Methylomagnum ishizawai: one gene and its partners. The protein of the gene in region 1 binds, or shares a complex with, the protein of each later gene. Links are inferred from orthologs where the notes say so. Each region holds a gene or a part of one and is shown in the gene's direction. Other genes may lie near its edges.

Region 1 (6,165 bases):
ACGACACCTACCAGCCCTCCGAGATCGAAGAAGCCACCCAGAAGCGCTGGGAAACGCAAGGCGTGTTCCGCGCCGTGGAAGACCCCAGCAAAGAAAAATACTACTGCCTGTCGATGTTCCCCTATCCCAGCGGGCGGCTGCACATGGGCCACGTCAGGAACTACACCATCGGCGATGTGATGTCGCGCTACCAACGGATGCGCGGCAAGAACGTCCTGCAACCCATGGGCTGGGACGCCTTCGGCCTGCCCGCCGAGAACGCCGCCATGGCGAAAGGCGTGCCGCCGGGCGATTGGACCTTGGACAACATCGCCTACATGAAAGACCAGCTCAAACGCTTGGGCTTCGGCTACGACTGGGAACGGGAAGTCGCCACCTGCAAGCCGGAGTATTACCGCTGGGAGCAATGGTTCTTCCTGCGCCTGTTGGAGAAGGGGCTGGTCTATAAGAAAACCTCGCCGGTCAACTGGTGCCCGCACGACGCCACCGTGCTGGCCAACGAGCAGGTCATCGAGGGCTGCTGCTGGCGCTGCGACACCCCCGTGGTCCGCAAGGAAATCTCGCAGTGGTTCATGAAGATCACCGCCTACGCCGAGGAACTGCTGGCCGAGTTGGATGGCATGACCGGCTGGCCGGAACAGGTCCGCACCATGCAGGCCAATTGGATCGGCAAGAGCTATGGCGTGCGTTTCGCCTTCCCCTACACCCTGGACGGCAAGGACGAACTGCTGTGGGTCTACACCACCCGCGCCGACACCCTCATGGGCGTGACCTTCTGCGCCGTGGCCCCGGAACACCCCTTGGCGACCCATGCCGCGAAGGACAACCCCGAACTCGCCGCCTTCATCCAGGAATGCGCCCAGAGCGGCACCGCCGAGGCCGACATGGCGACCATGGAGAAGAAGGGCATGGCGACTGGCATCAATGTCACCCATCCCATCACGGGCGAAGCCGTGCCGGTCTGGGTCGGCAATTACGTCCTGATGGGCTACGGCGAAGGCGCGGTGATGGCGGTCCCGGCCCACGACGAGCGCGATTTCCATTTCGCCCACAAGTACGGCCTGCCGATCCAGCAGGTCATCGGGCACAAGGACGGCGGCGCGGAATTCAACGTCGAGGCTTGGCAGGATTGGTACGGCGATAAATCCGTGGCTGTTTGCGTCAATTCCGGCCCCTACGACGGCCTCGCCTACAACGAAGCGGTGGACGCTATCGCCGCCGACCTCAAGGCCAAAGGCTTGGGCGAGAAGCAAGTGAACTTCCGCCTGCGCGACTGGGGCGTCTCCCGCCAGCGCTATTGGGGCTGCCCGGTGCCGGTCATCTATTGCGACGACTGCGGCACGGTGCCGGTCCCGGACGACCAACTGCCGGTGGAACTGCCCAAGGGCGTGGAGATTACCGGCATCGGCTCGCCCCTGGCCCGGCTGGAATCCTTCGTCCACGTCGATTGCCCGAAGTGCGGCAAACCCGCCCGGCGCGAAACCGACACCTTCGACACCTTCATGGAATCGTCCTGGTATTTCGCCCGCTACGCCTGCGCCGACAATGGCGAGGCCATGCTCGACGAGCGGGCCAATTATTGGCTGCCGGTGGACCAATACATCGGCGGCATCGAACACGCCATCCTGCACCTGCTGTATTCGCGCTTCTATCACAAACTGCTGCGCGACGCCGGGCTGGTGCAATGCGACGAACCCTTCGCCAACCTGTTGACCCAAGGCATGGTCGTGGCCCCGACCTTCTACCGTGAAGAACACGGCAAGAAAGCCTATGTCGGCCCGACCGAGGTCGATGTCAGCACCGACGACAAAGGCCGCATCACCGGGGCCACGCTGAAAGCCGACGGCGCTCCCGTCCTGGTCGGCGGCACCGAGAAGATGTCGAAATCCAAGAACAACGGCGTCGATCCCGAGCATCTGGTCCAGCGCTACGGCGCGGACACCGTGCGCCTGTTCACCATGTTCGCGGCCCCGCCCGAGCAATCGCTGGAATGGTCGGATTCCGGGGTGGAAGGCGCGTACCGCTTCTTGCGGCGCTTGTGGCGGCAGGTCGCGGCCCATGTCAACGAAGGCCCGGCCCCGGCTTTGGACCAAACCACGCTGGACGAAGGCCAAAAAACCCTGCGCCGCCAAGTCCACGAAACCCTGCGCAAAGTCACCGACGACATGGGGCGGCGTTTCACCTTCAACACCGCCATCGCGGCCAATATGGAACTCCTGAACGCGCTCGCCAAATTCGAGGATTCGAGCCCGCAAGGCCGCGCCCTGCGCCAGGAAGCCCTGGAACTGGTGGCGCTGATGCTCGCGCCCATCGTGCCGCATATCGCCGAACATCTGTGGGCCGAACTCGGCCACGCCGACACCATCGCCACCGCGCCCTGGCCGCAATGGGATGATTCCGCCCTGGTCCAGGACAGCCTCGAATACGTGGTCCAGGTCAACGGCAAGCTGCGCGGCAAGATCACCGTGGCGGTGGACGCGCCGAACGAAGCCATCCAAGCCGCCGCCCTGGCCGACGCCAACGTCCAGCGCTTCACCGAGGGCAAGCCGCCCAAGAAGGTCGTGGTGGTCCCGAAGAAGCTGGTCAACATCGTGGTATAGGCCCATGGCACGACGGCTCCGCCTCGCCGCTCCGCTCTCCGCCGCCCTGGCGCTGGCCGCTTGCGGCTGGCACCTGCGCGGCGAAATGCCGGGCACCAAGCTCGAAAACACGCTCTACCTCTCCGGCATCACCAACAAGAACCCGTTCTATGGCGACTTCAACCAGACGCTGAACAACCTCGGCGGCGCGTTGGCCCCGACGCCGGGACTCGCCAGCGCGGTCGTCCATATCACCTCGGCCGCCCACACCCGCCGCCCCATCACCCTGAGCCAGCAAGGCCGCGCCAACACCTTCGACCTGACCTACCGGGTCGTCTACGATGTCCGCAGCCCCAAGGGCGAAATCCTGATCCCGCAACAGGAACTCGAAATCCGCCGCGACTACTTCAACGACCAGACCACGCCGCTGGGCCAGGGCTACGAAGAAGACATGTACCGCCAGGAAATGCAGAAGGAAGCCGCCCGGACCCTGCTGCGGCAGGTGTCCTACACCCTCCGGCAGCAGCGCAAAACGGCGAACCCGACGTGAAACTCTATCCCGAACAGTTGGAGGAACACCTCAAGCGCAAGCTGCTGCCGATCTACCTCCTGAGCGGCGACGAGCCCCTGCAATTGACCGAGGCCGCCGACGCCCTGCGCCAAGCCGCCAAGGCCCAGGGCTATGCCGACCGGGAATTGTTCTACGCCGACGCCGGTTTCGATTGGGCCTTGCTGCGGGAGGCCACCGACGCCTTTTCCTTGTTCGGCGAGCGGCGCTTGCTCGACCTCCGCATCCCCGCCAAACCGGACAAGAACGCCAGCGCCGCCCTGCTGCGCTACGCCGAGCGCCCGCCGGAAGACGCCATCCTGGTCGTCAGCACCGCCAAGCTGGCCGCCGCCGACCAGAAGGCCAAGTGGTGCCAAGCCATCGACAAGATCGGCGCGGTGATGCAGGTCTGGCCGTTGGAAGGCGAAAAACTCCTGCGCTGGCTGGACCGCCGCCTCAGTACGCGGGGACTCTTGGCCGACCACTCCGGGCTGCGCCTCATCGCCGTCCGCACCGAGGGCAACCTGCTCGCCGCCGCCCAGGAAATCGAGAAACTGCACATCCTGCATGGCCGGGGCAAGCTGACCGACGAGCAGATCGTCCAGGCGGTGGCGAACAGCGCCCGCTACGATGTGTTCGACCTGGCCGAGGAAGTCCTGCGCGGACAGGCCGGAAAAGCCTACCGGGTGCTGATGGGGCTCAAGGCCGAAGGCGTGGCCCCCGCCGTGGCGCTGTGGGCGCTGGGCCGGGATATCCGTCTGGTCGCGGCCCTGCTGCGGGAAGTCGCGGGCGGAACTTCCCAGGACTCGGCCTATGCCAAGCTCAAGGTCTGGGACAACCGCAAGGAAACCCTGGGACTGGCCCTGCGGCGGCTGGACCGGAACACGGTGCATCGCGCCTTGTTGTTGGCGGCGGAGGCCGACCGGGTCATCAAGGGCGCTGGCGTGGGGGAGGCCTGGGAGGCATTGTTGGCGGTGTGCCTGTGTGTGGCGGCCCCGCCTGGGAAAGCGGTTTCGGATCGGCTCCACTCATAATCCGGCATAGGAGTTAATTCCATGGGGCACATATTCATCGCAGGCAGCCATCGGGCTTCGTATCGCGGCTTTGGAAACCAATGGATGGTCCGTTCCAGAGGAAAACCTATGACGCCTCGTCGAGCGCGGCGAATCAAACTGCCCCGGATTTCCAGCACAACGACATCCGTATACCCTTGAATCCATCGAGCAATAATCCCACCCTCCAGCCATGACCGAATCCATCCAAACCTATATCGAAACCATCGGCCACAACGCCCGCGCCGCTTCCCGCCTGATCGGCCGGGCCGAAACCGCCGCCAAGAACCGCGCCCTCATCGCCATCGCCGCCACCTTGGAAGCCGAAGCCGGGTTCCTCATCGCCGAGAACCAAAAAGACCTCGCCGCGGGCCGCCGGAACGGCCTCGACAGCGCCATGCTCGACCGCCTCGACATCAACGAAAAGCGCGTCAAAACCATGGCCGAGGGCCTCCGCGAAATCGCCGCCCTGCCCGACCCGGTGGGCGAAATCACCGGACTGACCTACCGGCCTTCCGGCATCCAGGTCGGGAAAATGCGGGTGCCGCTGGGCGTCATCGGCATCATCTACGAATCGCGCCCCAACGTCACCGCCGACGCCGCCGCGCTCTGCCTCAAATCCGGCAACGCCTGCATCCTGCGCGGCGGCTCCGAGGCCATCCATTCCAACAAGGCCATCGCCGCCTGCATCCGCCAAGGGCTGGAAACCGCCGGGCTTCCCGCCGACGCCGTGCAACTGATCGAAACCACCGACCGGGCCGCCGTGGGCGCGATGCTGCGGCTGGAACACGCCATCGACGTGATCGTGCCGCGTGGCGGCAAGGGCTTGATCCAGCGCATCATGGAGGAATCCCGCATCCCCATCCTCAAGCACCTGGACGGCATCTGCCATGTCTACATCGACGACCGCTGCGACCCCGACAAGGCCATCAGGATCGCCCTGAACGCCAAAACCCAGCGCTATGGCGTCTGCAACGCCATGGAAACCCTGCTCATCGCCGAGGGCGTCGCGCCCAGCCTGCTGCCGGCACTGGCCGCGGAATTGCGCGGGAAAGGCGTGGAACTGCGCGGCTGCCCGCGCACCCGCGGGCTGATCGAGGACTGCATCCCGGCGACGGAGGAAGATTGGGACACCGAATACCTCGCGCCCATCCTCTCGATCCGGGTGGTGGCGGATTTAGACGCGGCGATGGACCACATCGCCCGCCATAGCTCCCGGCACACCGAGGCCATCGTCACCGAGGACTATGGCCGCGCCCGCCGCTTCCTGCGGGAAGTGGATTCGAGTTCGGTGATGGTGAACGCCTCGACCCGCTTCGCCGACGGCTTCGAGTACGGCCTGGGCGCGGAGATCGGCATTTCCACCGACAAGTTGCACGCCCGGGGGCCGGTGGGCTTGGAGGGGTTGACCACGCTGAAGTTCGTGGTGCTGGGCGACGGCCACGTCCGGGCCTGAGCCGCGCTCAATGGAACAGGTAGCGGATGCCGGTTTCGGCCTTCCAGCCCATCCGCTCGTCGCGCCCGATGCCGAACAGATGGTCGCCGCCCCGCATCCAGAGTTCCACCCCCGGCGCGACCACCTTGCCGACCTCGCCCTCCAGGAACAGGCTGGCCTGGTCGCTTTCCTCGTGGTTGAGCGCGACGCCGGGGGTCAACAGCAGCCAATAGCCGCCGGGGAAGTTATACAGCCCGCCCGATTGGATCAAGGATTCGCTGATCGGCGGTTTGTCCCGGCCATCGCCGAAGGAGCCGGTGTATTTGTACATGGCCCACACCAGCAGCCGCCGATTGGGCCAATAGGTCAGGGCCATGTTGGGCACGACCTGGTTCCAACCCGCCCCCAGCGTCCCATGGCTGGCGGTGTCGAACCACAGGTCCACCCCGGTGATCCAGGCCATGGATTCGCCGAAGGTGAGCTTGTTCCGCCCGCCCATGGCTATGTCGCCGATCCCGGATTGGGTGCCGGTGGTTTCGTCGCCACCGAAGG
Region 2 (6,122 bases), 4.2 Mb from region 1 along the record:
CCGCACAACCTCAATACCGGCTTCACCTTCGACAGCTTCGTCGAGGGCAAATCCAACCAACTGGCCCGCGCCGCCTCGGTCCAGGTGGCGCAGAACGTCGGGCGGGCCTATAACCCCTTGTTCATCTATGGCGGCGTGGGCCTGGGCAAGACCCATTTGATCCATGCCATCGGCAACGAAATCCTCAGGGCCAATCCTTCGGCCCAGGTGGTTTATCTCCACTCCGAGCGCTTCGTGTCGGACATGGTGAAGGCGCTGCAACACAATGCCATCGGGGCGTTCAAGGATTATTACCGCACCGTCGATGCCTTGCTGATCGACGATATCCAATTCTTCGCCGGGAAAGAGCGCTCGCAGGAAGAGTTCTTCCACACCTTCAACACCTTGCTGGAAAACAAGCACCAGGTCGTGCTGACCTGCGACCGCTATCCCAAGGAAATCAAGGGTCTGGAAGAGCGTTTGAAGTCCCGTTTCGGCTGGGGCCTGCCGGTCGCCATCGAACCGCCCGACCTCGAAACCCGCGTCGCCATCCTCAAGAGCAAGGCGGTGAACCTGGGCGTGGAACTCTCGGACGAAGTGGCGTTTTTCATCGGCAAGCGCATCCGTTCCAATATCCGCGAACTGGAAGGCGCGTTGCGGCGGGTGATGGCCAATTCGCATTTCACCGGCAAGCCCATCACCATGGAATTCGCCAAGGACGCGCTCCGGGATTTGATCGCCTTGCAGGACCGGCTCATCAACGTGGACAACATCCAGCGCACCGTGGCCGAGTATTACAAAATCCGGGTCTCGGACCTCCTGTCGAACAAGCGCACCCGCAATCTGAGCCGCCCCCGGCAGATGGCGATGGCCCTGGCCAAGGAACTGACCAACCACAGCCTCCCGGAAATCGGCCAGATGTTCGGTGGCCGCGACCACACCACGGTCCTGCACGCCTGCCGCAAGAGCGAGGAACTCAGGGCCTGCGATAATAAGTTCGCCGAGGATTACAGCATCCTCCTCCGCACCCTCTCCGCTTAAACCAACCCACCCCGGCATCCACCATGAAATTCACCATAGCGCGTGAAACCCTGCTCACCCCGCTGCAACAGGTCATCGGCGTCATCGAGAAACGCCAAACCCTGCCGATCCTGTCCAACGTGCTGCTGAAACTCAGCGACGGCCAGTTGGAACTGACCGGCACCGACCTGGAAGTGCAATTGATCACCCGCACCACCGTGGAAAGCGGCGAGGACGGCGCGATCACGGTCCCGGCCCGCAAGCTGCTGGATATCTGCCGCTTGTTGCCGGACAAAAGCGCCATCAACGTGGATTGCAAGGACGAGCGCTTCGCCATCCGCTGCGGCAGCAGCAAGTTCAACCTGGCGACCCTGCCCGCCGACAACTACCCGGAGTTCGACACCGGCACCACCGAGTTGGAAGTCGCCGTGCCCGCCGCCACCCTGCGCCGGGCGTTGGAAAAAACCACCTTCGCCATGGCCCAGCAGGACGTGCGCTATTACCTCAACGGCTTGTTGCTGGATGTGGATGGCCGCACGCTGCGCACCGTGGCCTCGGACGGGCACCGGCTGGCGGTGTTCGAGGAAGTCCTGGAGATCGAGGGCCAGGGGCGGCAAATCATCATCCCGCGCAAGGGCGTCTTGGAACTGGCCCGTTTGCTGGGCGAAGGCGCGGAGACGGTGACGGTGCAGATCGCCCCCAACACCGTGCGGGTGAACCTGGGCGCGGTCAGCTTCGCCGCCAAGCTGATCGAGGGCCGCTTCCCCGATTTCCAGCGGGTGATGCCACGCGACCTGGCCCGTATCATGTTGATCGACAAGGATGTGTTCAAAGGGGCCTTGACCCGTGTGTCGGTGCTGTCCAACGAGAAGTACAAGAGCATCAGCATGGAAGTGGACGAGGAAGCGGTGATGTCCCTGAAGGCGCAGAATCCCGAACACGAGGAAGCCGAGGAGCGGGTGCCGATCCAATTGGAAGGCAGCGGGCTGTCGGTGGGCTTCAACGCGGCCTATCTGTTGGATGCCATCAACAACGTGGGTTCGGCCCAGGTCCGGCTGTCGTTCACCGAGGCGGCCAATAGCTGCTTGATCGAGGATTGCGAGGACAGCCATTTCAAGTTCATCGTGATGCCGATGCGGCTGTGAACCGGGTTGCCGCCGCGTTCCCGCGCCCGGCGTGGGAATCTCATCCTGGGCGCTCCGCGTCCCGCCACGGCCCGCGCGAGCGGGCTAACCCGCATTCCCACGCCGAGCGTGGGAGCGATCATCGCGCCAACGCCGCGTGAGCCTCCTCAAACTCGAAGCCCAGGACATCCGCAACATCCCAGCGGCCACGCTCCTGCCCACCCCCCGCCTCAATTTCCTGGTCGGTCCCAACGCCAGCGGCAAGACTTCGCTGCTGGAGGCCATCTATCTTTTGGGCCGGGCGCGTTCCTTCCGCACTTCGCAGCCCAACCAGATCATCCGCTTCGACCAGCCCGCGCTGACCGTGGTGGGCCAAGTCGCGGCGGACGCGGCCCCGCCCCTGCCCATCGGCCTCCGCATCGCCCGCAACGGCCTGCGCGACATCCACCTGGATGGCCGTACCCTACAATCCAGCGCCGAATTGCTCCGGGCCTTCCCGGTACTGGCGATCCAGCCCGGCAGCGCCACCCTGCTCGAAGGCCCGCCCAAAACCCGCCGCCAATTCCTCGATTTCGGCGCGTTCCATGAAGACCCGGCCTATCTCGGCCACTGGCGGCGCTATACCAAGGCTTTGGGCCAGCGCAACGCGCTTTTGCGGGAAAAACGGGTGCGGGAACTGGCCCCATGGACCCATGAAGCGGCGCGGTACGGTACAATAGTGGGTGAAACGCGCCGCCTTTACGCGGAACGGCTCGAACCCTTCTTCCAAGACACGGCACAACGCTTTTTCAAGGGGCTGGTTTTCCAATTGCACACTCAAGCGGGTTGGGACACCGCAAATCCCCTGGAAAAACTACTGGAACAGGATATCCCCCACGACCTCCGCCATGGGCATACCCAGTCCGGCCCCCATAAGGGGGATTTTTCCATCGCGCTCCAGGGCCGCCCGGTCAAGGCCTACCTCTCCCGTGGCCAGATGAAGCTATTGGTCTACGCCCTGCTGCTGGCCCAAGCCCGGCTGCTGGAAGAGCGGGCGGGTGCCGCAGGCTGCGTCCTGATCGACGACGTGGCCTCCGAACTGGACGAGGACAACAAAAAAAACCTGCTCGGCTTCCTGCGCGAGGGACGGACCCAATATTTCATCACCACCACCGCGACCCCAACCATCGAAACCGCCCTGGACCCAGACGCCGCCCTGTTCCATATCGCGGGCGGACAGGTAATTCAAGCATGACAGACCCCATGAACACAGCCACCCAACCCGCCCACGATTACGACAGTACTTCCATCCAGGTTTTGAAAGGGCTGGACGCCGTCCGCAAGCGCCCCGGCATGTACATCGGCGACACCGACGACGGCACCGGGCTCCACCACATGGTGTTCGAGGTGGTCGATAACGCCATCGACGAAGCCCTGGCGGGCTATTGCAAGAACATCCGCGTCATCATCCACGCCGACGAATCCGTCACCGTCACCGACGATGGCCGCGGCATCCCGGTCGATATCCACGAGGAGGAAGGCCGCTCGGCGGCGGAAGTCATCATGACCGTGCTGCACGCGGGCGGGAAGTTCAACCAGAATTCCTACAAGGTCTCGGGCGGCCTGCACGGCGTGGGCGTGTCGGTGGTGAACGCGCTATCGGAACTCCTGACCCTGGAAATCCACCGCGGCGGCAAGAAATACCGCCAGGAATACCGCCACGGCGAACCGCAAGCGCCCCTGGCCGAGTTCGGCGAATCCAGCGACACCGGCACCCGGCTCCGCTTCAAGCCCAGCGACCAGACCTTCACCCATATCGAGTTCCATTACGACATCCTGGCCAAGCGCCTCCGGGAACTGTCGTTCCTGAATTCCGGCGTCCGCATCGTCCTGGAGGACGAGCGCAGCGGCAAAAGCGACACCTTCGAATTCGAGGGCGGCATCCGCGCCTTCGTCGAGCATCTCAACAAGAACAAAACCCCGCTGTTCGAGAAGGTGTTCCACTTCCTGGCCGAGAAGGACGGCATCACCGTGGAAGCCGCCCTGCAATGGAACGATTCCTACCAGGAAAACATCTTCTGCTTCACCAACAACATCCCGCAGCGCGATGGCGGCACCCATCTGGCCGGTTTCCGCGCCGCCCTCACCCGCACCCTGAACCAGTACATCGAAGAACAGGGCTTGCTGAAAAAGCAGAAGGTGGACACCACCGGCGACGACGCCCGCGAAGGTTTGACCGCCGTGCTGTCGGTGAAGGTGCCCGACCCCAAGTTCTCCTCGCAGACCAAGGACAAGCTGGTGTCGTCCGAGGTGAAGCCGGTGGTGGAAGCCGCCATGGGCGAGAAATTCCAGGAGTTCCTGCTGGAACAGCCCACCACCGGCAAGCTCATCGCCAACAAGATGATCGAGGCCGCCCGCGCCCGCGAAGCCGCCCGCAAAGCCCGCGAAATGACCCGGCGCAAGACCGCCCTCGATATCGCGGGCCTGCCCGGCAAGCTGGCCGATTGCCAGGAAAAAGACCCGGCGCTGTCGGAACTGTTCCTGGTCGAAGGCGATTCCGCCGGCGGCAGCGCCAAACAAGGCCGCGACCGCCGCACCCAGGCCATCCTGCCGCTCAAGGGCAAAATCCTCAACGTGGAACGGGCGCGCTTCGACCGGATGATTTCCTCGGAAGAAGTCGGGACGCTCATCACCGCCCTGGGCTGCGGCATCGGGCGCGAGGAATACGACCCCAACAAGCTGCGCTACCACCGCATCATCATCATGACCGACGCCGACGTGGACGGCTCGCATATCCGCACCCTGCTGCTGACCTTCTTCTACCGGCAGATGCCGGAGTTGATCGAGCGCGGCCATATCTATATCGCCCAGCCGCCGCTGTACAAGGTCAAGAAGGGCAAGCAGGAGCAATACGTCAAGGACGACACCGAGTTGAACCACTACCTGCTGCAACTCGCGCTGGAAAAAACCCGCCTGCACCCCAACCCCCAGACCCCGCCGATCCAGGGTCCGGGCCTCGAACAACTGGCCCGCGACTATCTGGCGGCGCGGGGCGTGGCGCAACGGCTGGCCCACCGCTACGACGCCACCCTGCTCGACCTGCTGGCCGAACTGCCCGCCCTGGACGCCGACACGATGGCCGACGAGGCCCGCCGCGCGGCGTGGTTCGACCACCTGCGAGCGCGGCTCAACCGGGCGGAACCGGGGGCCAGTTTCGAGATCGACCTGCGCTCCGGCGGCGGCGAATTCCATGCCTCGATCAAGAAGCGCCTGCACGGCGTCTACAAGGCCATCGAACTCGGCGCCGGCTTTTTCAATTCCGCCGATTACAAAAAACTCGCGGCCTTCGGCCAGATCACGGCGGATTTGTTCGGCCCGGACAGCTTCGTCGCGGCGGACGAGAAGAAAGCCCATGTCGCCAATTTCAAAGCCGTTTTCGACTGGATGATGACCGAGGCCAAGCGCGGCCAGCATATCCAGCGCTACAAAGGCCTGGGCGAGATGAACCCCGAGCAATTGTTCGAGACCACCCTCGACGCCAACAGCCGCCGCTTGTTGCAGGTGAAGATCGAGGACGGCATCGCCGCCGACCAAATCTTCACCACCCTGATGGGCGACCAGGTCGAACCCCGGCGCGATTTCATCGAGAAGAACGCCCTGGAAGTGACGAACCTGGATATTTGAACCCCGTCCCGCCGGGCCGCCCATGGCCCGGCGGAATTCCGCCCCCACGGCATTTTTGCTATTTTCCCTTCCCGCCATCCATAACAACGATCACCCCAGAGAAAATAGCCATGCCAACACGAAAGTTCTCGGCGCTCACCGAATACGCCAAAGCCTTCTCGGCCCTCACCCCGGACAAGGAAGCCATCCTCCGGGAACTGGGCCTGGCGGTCTCCCCCCGCCTGGGCGAAGTGACGGACCACTTCTACACCAAGCTGCAAGCAATCCCGCAAGCCCGCCCCGTGCTGGAAGGCCGCGTCGACGACCTCAAGCGCACCCACGTCCGTTGGTTGCGGA
Region 3 (6,170 bases), 2.3 Mb from region 1 along the record:
GCCTTTGGGCAAGTTCGACCTGATCTTCTGCCGCAATGTGTTGATTTATTTCCCGGACGACATCAAACGCAATATTCTGACCCGGCTGGCGGGGGCGCTGAATCCCGGAGGCCATCTGTTCCTCAGCAGCACCGAAAGCCTGCCGCCGGAGGTCGATGGCTACAAAACGGTGCGCGGCAAATATTGCCGCTACTACCGGGCCGACCACTGAGGCCGGTTTGTCTCGAATAGCCGCCCCGCCCGTTCCAAAGCGTATTAAAATAAACGTAGCAGTATAACCTCATCAATCATTCAGCCCCCGAGGGTGATCGCTATGAAACCCATCCACCACCTAGGCGCAGGCCTGATCGTTCTGGCGGCTTCGGCGCTGGGCACGCCCGTCCAAGCCTTGCCCGTGTTGTTCGTCAGTACCGGCCACGCCGGGGCGCAGACACAAACCGATATCAACCACACCCAGCACTGGACCTTTTCGGTGTCCCAGAACGTCACCGTCGGTGGCGGCCTGTTCGACATGAAGCGGGGACCGTCCAGCACCGCCGAGGTCGGCTTCGCGATTTTCGAGGGGACGTACTCGCCCTTCACCAGCCTGGATAACGCGCTGGTGCAAAAGGACTTGACAAGCACGGCCTTCGCCCGGCAATTCAAGGACATCCTGTTCCAAAACACCGTGACCACCCTGCTGGCCGGCCACACCTATACCGGCGTCCTGTTCTCCGACGCCCTCGACGCGCGGAACAAGAGCTATTTCGTCAAAGGCGGGTCGGCCAGCCCACTGCTGTTCGTCAACGCCAAGGGCAAGGCGGTGACCGGCATCGAGATACTCCCGTCCATCGCGACCCCCGAACCTCCACCGTCCAGGTTCGCGGCCTCGGCCTCCAGCGACGCCACCCCGATTCCCGAACCCACCCTGCCCGCGCTCATGGCGCTGGGCCTCGCGGGCCTGGCCTGGACGGCCCCCCGCCGCAAGCCCGCACTAGGCAAAACCTGATCCGGCGGAGGCGGTTGTTTCGGATGCCAACCGTCTTCTTGAAAAGTCAAGGCTTGAATCGCCACAAGCCATCCATCATAATGCGCGTCCTCATCGACGGCCCCGGTCCAAACGGCCCGGAGCCAACGCCAGAGTTCAATGGCAAGTCGTGTCGGTCCCCTCGCAACGATACGCTGCGAACCCCGCCAGGCCCGGAAGGGAGCAACGGTAGCACCGGATTCGTGTGCCGGGGTGTGGCTGATACGACTGCCACCCTCCCATCCCCCATGCCTACACGGTCGATAACCGGCAGCGAGCCCAAATGGCCTATCAGGCTTTAGCCCGCAAGTGGCGACCCCGTAACTTCAGCGAAATCGTCGGCCAAGAGCATGTCGTCAGGGCCTTGACCCACGCGCTCGAAACCGCCCGCCTGCACCACGCCTATCTGTTCACCGGCACCCGCGGCGTGGGCAAGACCACCCTGGCCCGCATCCTCGCCAAGGCCATCAATTGCGAATCCCGCCATGGCTCCGACCCTTGCGGCCACTGCCTGGTTTGTCGGGAAGTGGACGAGGGCCGCTTCGTCGATCTGATCGAGGTGGACGCCGCCTCCCGCACCAAGGTCGAGGACACCCGCGACCTGCTCGACAATGTGCTGTACGCGCCCAGCCAAGGCCGCTACAAGGTCTACCTGATCGACGAAGTCCACATGCTCTCGGGGCATAGCTTCAACGCCCTGCTGAAGACCCTGGAAGAACCGCCGCCCCATATCAAATTCCTGCTGGCGACCACCGACCCCCAGAAAATCCCGGTCACGGTGCTATCGCGCTGTTTGCAGTTCAACCTCAAGCGCCTGACCCCCGGCCAAATCGGCACCCAGATGGAATCCATCCTGCGCAAGGAGGAAATCCAATTCGAGGCCAACGCGGTGAAAGCCCTGGCCCGCGCCGCCGATGGCTCCATGCGCGATGGGCTGAGCCTGTTGGACCAAGCCATCGTCCACGGCGGCGGACGCCTGGGCGAGGCCGAGGTCAGCGCCATGCTGGGCACGGTGTCGCGGCGGCCCGTGTTCGATTTGCTGGACGCCCTGGCCCGGAGCGACGCGGCGGCGCTGTTGGCCTTGGTCGAAGCCCTGTCGGAACACGCCCCCAATTACGGCGACGTGCTGCAACAATTGCTGATCGCCCTGCACCATGCCGCCCTGGCCCAATGGGTACCCGAGGCGGTCCGCCGCGACGAGGACGCCGAGCGCATCCTGGCCCTGGCCCAGCGCCTGAGCGCCGAGGATTTGCAGTTGTTCTACCAAACCGGGCTGGTCGGCCAGCGCGACCTGCCCCTCGCGCCCGATCCGCGCGGCGGCTTCGAGATGGTCCTGCTGCGGATGCTGGCCTTCCGTCCGGCGGAGGCCGCGGCCCACCCGCCCCAGCCTTCCGCGCCACGCCCGGAACCACCGCGGCTGGTCCATCCGTCCCCGACACCCCAGGCCCGGCCCGAACCGCCCCCGGCCCATACCCAGGCACCCGCCCCGGTCGCGCCGCCACCTCCGGCCCCCGGCCCGGCGGCGCACTCCCCGGACGGCGGCGTCCCCATCCCCGGACAGGTCAATTGGCGCGAGTTGATCCGCGCCACCGGCGTCGCCGCCCTGGCCCGCGAACTGGCCAACAACTGCGTGCTGGAACATCTGGACGAAACCTCCTGCGTCCTGCTGCTGCATCCCAAGCAAGCCCTGCTCCGCGCCGCCCATACCGAGGCCAACCTGGAAAAAGCCCTGCAAGACTATTTCCGCCGTCCGCTCAAGCTCACCATCAAGCTCGGCGAACCCGCGGGCGAAACCCCCGCCCTGCAAAACCAGCGGCAAAAGGAAGAACGCCAACGGGCGGCGGAGATCGAAATAGAACAAGACGAAAACGTCATCGCCTTGAAGGAACGGTTCGATGCCCGCATCGTGCCCGGTTCCGTCAAACCCCTGGATTGAACCCGCCCCGGAGCCACCGCCATGAAGAATCCCCTCGCCCATCTGATGCAGCAAGCGCAGCAAATGCAGGAAAACCTGAAGAAAGCCCAGGAGGAATTGGCCGAACTCCGGGTCCAGGGCGAATCCGGCGGCGGGCTGGTCAAGATCGCCATGACCGGCAAGCGCCAGGTCTTGAAGGTGGAAATCGACGACAGCCTGTTGAAGGACGACCGCGACATGCTGGAGGATTTGGTCGCCGCCGCCGTCAACGACGCCGTCAACAAGGTCGCCAACCTCAAGCAGGAAAAGCTGGCGGGTTTGACCGGCGGTATGGAGTTGCCGGCCGGCTTCAAGCTGCCGTTCTAGTCGCCATCCGCGCCATGCCCGCGACCGGTGCCCTCGCCCGCTTGATGCAAGCCCTGCGCTGCCTGCCGGGGGTGGGGCCAAAATCGGCCCAGCGCATGGCCTTCCACCTGTTGCAGCGCAACCGCCCCGGTGCCCGCCAATTGGCCGAGGCGCTGCTGGACGCCCTCGACCGGATCGGCCATTGCGCCGAGTGCCGCACCCTGACCGAGGGCGCGCTCTGCCCGGTCTGCGCCAACCCCCAGCGCGACCGCTCCCTGCTGTGCGTGGTGGAAACCCCCGCCGAGGTCCACGCCATCGACCAGGCCGCGACCGGCTTCCAGGGCGTATTCTTCGTGCTGCACGGGCGCTTGTCGCCGCTGGACGGCATCGGCCCGGACGAACTGCGGCTGGATCTGCTGGAACGGCGTTTCCAATCGGGCGAGGTCAAGGAAGCCATCCTCGCCACCAACACCACGGTGGAAGGCGAGGCCACCGCCCATTACATCCACGAGATGGCCCGGCGCGACGGCGTCCGCACCAGCCGGATCGCCTATGGGATGCCGTTCGGCGGCGAACTCGAATACGTGGACGGCACCACCCTGGCCCATGCCTTCAAGGGCCGCCGCGATTTCTGACCCCCGTCAGCCCGGCGTTCCCAACCATCCATCCCACAGCCCAAGGGAAAATCCACCATGACCGACTGCCTGTTTTGCAAGATGGTGTCCGGCGAGATCAAGCCCGCCGTGGTCTACGAGAACGAGCACGCGCTGGCGTTCCGGGATATCCGGCCCCGCGCCCCGGTGCATGTGCTGGTCATCCCCAAACGGCATTGCGCCACCCTGGACGACCTGCCGACCGACGATCCGGCCCTGGCCGCGGCCTTGTTCGGGGCGGTGCAGAAAGTGGCGGAATTGGAAGGCTTGACCAACGGCTACCGCACCGTCATCAATTGCCGGAGCGATGGCGGGCAGGAGGTCTACCACCTGCACCTGCATGTGCTGGGGGGGCGGGCCATGGCTTGGCCACCGGGCTGAACCGGGACCGCAAAAAACCCTGGGGCGGGCCAGCCTCCCAGGGTTAGGGGATTTGCAGGATCGTCCCGGTGGGCACGGAATACGTGCCCACCCTATAGGGAATGTGAAAATGCTCTAGGACATGGGACCGGAAACAGCGCCCCGCGCGATCTCCGCTCAGTTGGAAGGTTCGTTGAAATCCACGCCCAGGATGGACCAGCTATTGGGATCGGCCTCGTTGTCGGCGATCATGCGGACCTTGCAGGCGAATAACCTGTCGACCTGGCCCTTGTCCTGGTCGATGATCCTGACGGTGGAGCGGATGATGTAATGGCGGTTGCCCAAGGCCCAGGCTTCGGATTTCTCGTCGAGGAACTGGGCGGCATCCGATAGGTCGCCCTCGTCCTTCACCGCGTCCTTGCAATGGCTCAAGGCATAGCCGATGCGGGGGGTCTTGTTCTCGATCCGGCCCAATTGCTCCTCCTCCGCCTCCTTCTCGAAAAAGGCGTCCGATTTCACAATACTCATCACCAGGGGCATCACCCCGTTGTTCAACACCGTGTAGAGCAGGGCCACGAAAAGGATCAGGAATAGAATCGAAAACTTGCCGCGTGTGAATTTAGCGATGAAATCTTTCATGTTGGGTTGCCTTTGTCGTTTTCTCTTTATGTAATCGGTCAAGATGGGCAGGGTAGTCCGCTTGCAAGGGAGCGAATTTTGCGGGAGTGTGCCGCAAATGTACACAGGCAACCCGCCGGGCCGCGACCGCCCCGCCGCCACCCCACCCGGACCGGAACGCGATGAAACAGGATAAAAAACTCGTGGTCGCCATCTCGTCCCGCGCCCTGTTCGACCTGGACGAGTCGCACCGCATCTTCGAGGCCGAAGGCAAGGACGCCTTCTGCCGCTACCAAGTCAAGCACGAGGATGAGACCCTGGAACCCGGCGTGGCGTTCACCCTGGTGCAAAAACTTTTGGCCCTGAACCCGGCGCTGCCGGAACCCCTGGTCGAGGTCATCCTGCTCTCCCGCAACAGCGCCGACACCGGGCTGCGGGTGTTCAATTCGATCCGCCGCCACGGGCTGGATATCACCCGCGCCGCCTTCACCAGCGGCCAATCGCCGTTCGGCTACATCGGCGCGTTCGGGGCCGACCTGTTCCTATCGGCCAACGCCGAGGACGTGGCCCAGGCCCTGGCCGCGGGCCACGCCGCCGCCACCATCCTCGATTCCAACCCGGCCCACAGCACCAACCCCCAACTCCGCATCGCCTTCGATGGCGACGCCGTGCTGTTCTCCGACGAAGCCGAGCGCATCTACCAAGCCGACGGCCTTGGCGCGTTCACCGAGAACGAGGTCGAAAAGGCCAAGACGCCGCTGTCCGGCGGTCCGTTCAAAGCCTTCCTCGCCAGCCTGCACCATATCCAAAGCCTGTTCCCGCCCGACCTGGCCCCGATCCGCACCGCCCTGGTCACGGCCCGCGGCGCGCCCGCCCACGAACGGGTGGTCAGGACGCTCAGGGCGTGGAATATCCGCATCGACGAGGCTTTGTTCCTGGGCGGGATGGACAAGGGGCCATTCTTGCGGGCGTTCGGGGCGGATATTTTCTTCGACGACCAGCAGAAGCATTGCGCCTCGGCCTCGGGGCATGTGGCGACCGGGCATGTGCCGCATGGCATCGCCAATCCGCGCGTTTTGCCGGGACCGGCCGGCCCCGGCGGCAAGGCATAGGCGGACCCGGCGTGTCCGCCCTATAGCGGCTTGGCCGCGGGCTTGAACAAACGCCGGAATTTGCGCCGCCGCCCCGCCGCCGCGAACCCGGCGAAGCAGTCCGGAAAATCCTCCCGCAACCGCCGCTCGTGGTTATAACGCCGGTCCAGCAAGGCACCCAA

The links.
Region 2: the proteins of holA (region 1) and dnaN are in contact, whole or in part, in a cryo-EM structure (PDB 8GIZ), measured with the Escherichia coli proteins. The link is inferred for Methylomagnum ishizawai from one-to-one orthologs.
Region 3: the proteins of holA (region 1) and dnaX are in contact, whole or in part, in a cryo-EM structure (PDB 8GIZ), measured with the Escherichia coli proteins. The link is inferred for Methylomagnum ishizawai from one-to-one orthologs.

Annotation. Positions count from the first base shown.
Region 1 is NZ_AP019783.1:4,152,639-4,158,803, forward strand. What follows is about bases 2,166-5,142. They hold holA (DNA polymerase III subunit delta), read left to right. Parts: upstream 2,166-3,125; coding sequence 3,126-4,160; downstream 4,161-5,142. Other genes in these bases: leuS (leucine--tRNA ligase), read left to right, coding at 2,166-2,600; K5658_RS18720 (LPS-assembly lipoprotein LptE), read left to right, coding at 2,605-3,129; K5658_RS18730 (glutamate-5-semialdehyde dehydrogenase), read left to right, coding at 4,372-5,142. Also shown: more of leuS, read left to right, coding at 1-2,165; more of K5658_RS18730, read left to right, coding at 5,143-5,634; K5658_RS18735 (hypothetical protein), read right to left, coding at 5,642-6,165. UniProt on the Escherichia coli protein: Part of the beta sliding clamp loading complex, which hydrolyzes ATP to load the beta clamp onto primed DNA to form the DNA replication pre-initiation complex.
Region 2 is NZ_AP019783.1:319-6,440, forward strand. Bases 160-3,093 are described here. They hold dnaN (DNA polymerase III subunit beta), read left to right. Parts: upstream 160-1,043; coding sequence 1,044-2,144; downstream 2,145-3,093. Other genes in these bases: dnaA (chromosomal replication initiator protein DnaA), read left to right, coding at 160-1,020; recF (DNA replication/repair protein RecF), read left to right, coding at 2,281-3,093. In the rest of the region: more of dnaA, read left to right, coding at 1-159; more of recF, read left to right, coding at 3,094-3,357; gyrB (DNA topoisomerase (ATP-hydrolyzing) subunit B), read left to right, coding at 3,366-5,786; K5658_RS00025 (protoglobin domain-containing protein), read left to right, coding at 5,897-6,122. UniProt on the Escherichia coli protein: Confers DNA tethering and processivity to DNA polymerases and other proteins. Acts as a clamp, forming a ring around DNA (a reaction catalyzed by the clamp-loading complex) which diffuses in an ATP-independent manner freely and bidirectionally along dsDNA.
Region 3 is NZ_AP019783.1:1,822,030-1,828,199, reverse strand. What follows is about bases 634-3,615. They hold dnaX (DNA polymerase III subunit gamma/tau), read left to right. Parts: upstream 634-1,289; coding sequence 1,290-2,942; downstream 2,943-3,615. Other genes in these bases: recR (recombination mediator RecR), read left to right, coding at 3,302-3,615; K5658_RS08380 (YbaB/EbfC family nucleoid-associated protein), read left to right, coding at 2,964-3,287; K5658_RS08395 (PEP-CTERM sorting domain-containing protein), read left to right, coding at 634-988. Outside these bases: K5658_RS08400 (CheR family methyltransferase), read left to right, coding at 1-211; more of K5658_RS08395, read left to right, coding at 314-633; more of recR, read left to right, coding at 3,616-3,901; K5658_RS08370 (histidine triad nucleotide-binding protein), read left to right, coding at 3,959-4,300; K5658_RS08365 (hypothetical protein), read right to left, coding at 4,457-4,918; K5658_RS08360 (5'-nucleotidase), read left to right, coding at 5,080-6,009; K5658_RS08355 (CYTH and CHAD domain-containing protein), read right to left, coding at 6,030-6,170. UniProt on the Escherichia coli protein: Part of the beta sliding clamp loading complex, which hydrolyzes ATP to load the beta clamp onto primed DNA to form the DNA replication pre-initiation complex.